2 regions of the Streptomyces sp. NPDC007162 genome follow, and region 1 is predicted to be linked to the other one. Evidence: riboswitches for the same ligand, from Rfam matches in the RefSeq annotation. Region 1 holds a riboswitch; the other holds the start of a gene.
The links. Region 1 has a riboswitch for thiamine pyrophosphate ahead of ABZ646_RS02465 (thiamine ABC transporter substrate-binding protein). Riboswitches for the same ligand answer to the same signal wherever they lie in the genome.
Positions count from the first base shown of each region.

Region 1 (2,198 bases):
AGAAGCCGTTCCGTGCCAAGCAGCTCTCGCAGCACTACTTCGCGCGGTACGCGCACGACCCCGAGCAGTGGACGGACATCCCGGCCGGCTCCCGGGACAAGCTGCGGGAGGCCCTGTTCCCGGAGCTGATGACCGTCGTACGGCATCTGTCCACGGACGAGGGCACCACCCGCAAGACGCTGTGGCGGCTGTTCGACGGCACGCTCGTCGAGTCGGTGCTGATGCGCTACCCGGACCGGGTGACCATGTGTATCAGCTCGCAGGCGGGATGCGGGATGAACTGCCCGTTCTGCGCGACCGGGCAGGCGGGTCTCGACCGGAACCTGTCCACCGCCGAGATCGTCCACCAGATCGTCGACGGTATGCGGGCGCTCAGGGACGGGGAGGTCCCGGGGGGACCGGCGCGACTCTCCAACATCGTCTTCATGGGGATGGGCGAACCGCTCGCCAACTACAAGCGGGTGGTCGGCGCCATCCGGGCGCTGACCGATCCCGCTCCCGACGGGCTCGGCCTCTCGCAGCGCGGGATCACCGTCTCCACCGTCGGACTCGTCCCGGCCATCCACCGGTTCGCCGACGAGGGCTTCAAGTGCCGGCTCGCGATCTCCCTGCACGCCCCCGACGACGAACTGCGCGACACCCTGGTCCCGGTCAACACCCGGTGGAAGGTGCGCGAGGTCCTCGACGCCGGGTTCGACTACGTCGAGAAGAGCGGCCGCCGGCTGTCCATCGAGTACGCGCTCATCCGGGACATCAACGACCAGGCGTGGCGCGGTGACCGGCTCGGCCGGCTGCTCAAGGGCAAGCCGGTGCACGTCAACCTCATCCCGCTGAACCCCACCCCGGGCTCCAAGTGGACCGCCTCGCGGCCCGAGGACGAGAAGGCGTTCGTCGAGGCGATCGCCGCGCACGGTGTTCCCGTCACCGTCCGGGACACCCGTGGCCAGGAGATCGACGGGGCCTGTGGTCAGCTCGCGGCCACGGAGCGGTAGCCTGAGGGCGGATCCACAGCCGTACCCACATCTTCATATTCCGACAGGGGAGCGCCACAGCGCTGAGAGTGCGGCAATCGGGCCGCAGACCCTCTGAACCTCGCCCAGGTCATTCTGGGTAGGAAGTTCGGTCATCACTCAAGCTGTTGCGCCCTGCCCGCGAGCCCCGTGCTCACGGGCAGGGCCGCGTCTCTTCCTGGTCCACCCCAGGAGGAAAACACCAGTGCACACCAGAACCCTCGTGGCCGCGGCCGTCGGGCTCGGTCTCGTCACGCTGTCCGCGTGCTCGTCGTCGGACACCGGCGCCGACGCCAAGACCGTCACCCTGGTCAGTCACGACTCGTGGGCCGTCTCCAAGAACGTGCTCAAGGACTTCGAGAAGCAGTCCGGCTACCAGGTCAAGGTCCTCAAGGACGGCGACGCCGGACAGGCCGTCAACAAGGCGATCCTGACCAAGGACAACCCCCAGGGCGACGTCTTCTTCGGCGTCGACAACACCCTGCTGTCCAGGGCTCTCGACAACGGATTGTTCCAGCCGTACGAGGCCAAGGGCCTGGGCCAGGTCGCAACGGCGTACCAGCTCGACGCCGCCAAGCACCGGGTGACGCCCATCGACTACGGCGACATCTGCGTGAACTACGACAAGGCGTACTTCAGCGAGCACAAGCTGGCCCCGCCCGCGTCGTACGCCGATCTCGTCAAGCCGCAGTACAAGAACCTCCTCGTCACGGAGAACGCCGCCACCTCCTCGCCGGGCCTCGGGTTCCTGCTCGGCTCCGCCGCCCGGTACGGGGACGGCGGGTGGCCGGACTACTGGAAGAAGCTCAAGGCCAACGGCGTGAAGGTGGTCGACGGCTGGGAGCAGGCCTACAACGAGGAGTTCTCCGGTTCGGCCGGCGGGAAGAAGGCCAAGGGGGACCGGCCGCTCGTCGTGTCGTACGCCTCGTCGCCGCCCGCCGAGGTCATCTACGCCGACCCGAAGCCCAGCACCGCCCCCACCGGTGTCGCGACCGGCACCTGCTTCCGGCAGATAGAGTTCGCCGGACTGCTGAGCAACGCCGGGAACACCAAGGGCGGCAAGGCGCTCATCGACTTCCTGGTCTCCAAGGAGTTCCAGGAGGACATGCCGCTCAACATGTTCGTGTACCCGGTGGTCAAGGGGGCCGCGGTGCCTGCCGAGTTCACCGAGTACGGTCCTGCGGCCCA
Region 1 covers NZ_JBEYFC010000010.1:23,402-25,599, forward strand. The annotation lists gene rlmN (23S rRNA (adenine(2503)-C(2))-methyltransferase RlmN) at 1-992, shown strand, start outside; TPP riboswitch at 1,028-1,135, shown strand; gene ABZ646_RS02465 (thiamine ABC transporter substrate-binding protein) at 1,216-2,198, shown strand, end outside.

Region 2 (2,198 bases), on a different contig from region 1:
AAGTTCTCGTACAGGAACGACTCCTTGTGGTGCGCGAGGCACCAGGCCGCCATGATCGAGCCGCCCCGCGAGACGATGCCGGTCTTGCGGTTCGCCGTGAGCGGGACGAACGGCAGTCGGACGCCCGCGTGGACGGTCATGTAGTCCACGCCCTGCTCGGCCTGTTCGATCACCGTGTCCTTGTAGATCTCCCAGGTCAGCTCCTCGGCCCGGCCGTCCACCTTCTCCAGGGCCTGGTAGAGCGGCACCGTGCCGATGGGGACGGGGGAGTTGCGCAGCACCCACTCCCGGGTGGTGTGGATGTTGCGGCCGGTGGAGAGGTCCATGACCGTGTCGGCGCCCCAGCGGGTCGCCCAGGTCATCTTCTCCACCTCCTCCTCGATGGAGGAGGTCACCGCCGAGTTGCCGATGTTGGCGTTGACCTTCACCAGGAACCGCTTGCCGATGATCATCGGCTCGATCTCCGGGTGGTTGACGTTGGCCGGCAGCACGGCCCGCCCCGCCGCGATCTCCGCACGGACGACCTCCGGCGGGACGTTCTCCCGGATGGCCACGTACTCCATCTCGGGCGAGATCTCGCCTCGGCGCGCGTACGCGAGCTGGGTGACCGCCTCACCGGTCCGGCCCCGGCGCGGCTGGCGCGGACGTCCCGGGAAGACCGCGTCCAGGTTGCGCAGCCCGCCGCGCGGCGCGGTGTGCTTGATCCCGTCGTCCTCGGGACGGACCGGCCGGCCCGCGTACTCCTCGGTGTCACCGCGGGCGACGATCCAGTTCTCCCGCAACGGGGGCAGCCCCCGGCGGACGTCGGTCTCGACGAGCGGATCGGTGTACGGGCCCGAGGTGTCGTAGAGGGTGACCGACTGCCCGTTGGTCAGGTGCACTTGACGGACCGGCACTCGCAGGTCGGGGCGCGAGCCCTCGACATAGCCCTTGTGCCAGCCCACGGACTTCCCGGCCCCCTGCGGCGCTTCACCCGTGGTGGGCTGTTCGTCCTGGCTGAAGGCAGGCGTGCGTGCGTCCTTGTTGGTCATGAGACCTACTCCCTACGCCGGCATTACCCGGTAACAGGTTCGGCGGTCGACGCAGCGGCTTCCGTGGAGCGGTGCTCCCTGTGGAACTTCACTTGTTCCACGTGAAACATCGCGAATACGGAGGTCAGCGCCCTCTCAGCCCGGTGCTCCGAGCTCCCGCGTGTGCAAAGGTGCCTCCACGCTAGCGTCAATTCGGGCGCGGTGAACAGGGGGCCCCTGCCGTTCTTGCGATGATCGGGCGGTGACCACGACACAGCAGCCCCCCTATCCGCCTTCTGACCCACGGCGCGGCAACGGCGCGGCAACGGGCGGCGAACCGGGCCACGGGGGCCATGGTGCCGGTGCCGGGCGTGCCCATGCGCACGAGCAAGGGCACGTCCACGGGCAGGGACACCAGCACGGCGGTGAGTACGGACACGGGTCCGGCCAGGAGCACGCTCCTGGCGACGCCCACAGCCGGACGGCCGGCGCCGGTCCGGGTCACGGACATGCCGGTACCGGCGGCGGACACGGCCACTCGCACAGCCACGGTCCCGCCGCCCCCGTCTCGAAGCATCTGCGCAAGGTCATCGCGGCGATCCTGATCCCCTTCACCGCCGCGGTGGTGGTCGGCCTGGTGGTGCTGTGGCCCGGCGGCGCCCCGCCGCACGAGCGCACCGGCGTCGGTTTCGACCGGCAGACGCAGGCGGCCACGGTCGCCAAGGTCGTCTCGGTCAGCTGCAAGTCGGTCAACGCCTCGGGGGGCGGTTCGACCGGTGACATCCCCACCACCGAGGGAGGGTCCGGCAAGCAGGAGGACGGCGGCACCTGCAAGAAGGCCACGGTCCGGGTCGACACCGGCAAGGACAAGGGCCGTACCTTCACCGAGATCGTGCAGCCCGACCAGTCACGGCAGTTGCACCAGGGCGAGAAGGTCGTGGTCGCCTACGAGCCCTCGGCGCCGAAGGATCTGCAGTACTCGGTCACCGATGTGAACCGGAAGTTCCCGATGGCGCTGCTGGCCGGGATCTTCGCATTCGCCGTCGTGGTGGTGGGCCGCCTGCGCGGGGTGATGGCGCTGGTCGCACTGGCCGTCAGCTTCATGGTGCTGACCCTGTTCATCCTCCCGGCGATCCTCCAGGGTTCGAATCCGCTGCTGGTGGCGGTGGTCGGGGCGAGCGCCATCAT
Region 2 covers NZ_JBEYFC010000037.1:2,874-5,071, forward strand. The annotation lists gene thiC (phosphomethylpyrimidine synthase ThiC) at 1-1,031, opposite strand, end outside; TPP riboswitch at 1,024-1,201, opposite strand; gene ABZ646_RS06930 (YibE/F family protein) at 1,273-2,198, shown strand, end outside.
Region 2: linked by a shared signal. The riboswitch ahead of thiC (phosphomethylpyrimidine synthase ThiC) and the one ahead of ABZ646_RS02465 (thiamine ABC transporter substrate-binding protein) in region 1 are both predicted to bind thiamine pyrophosphate.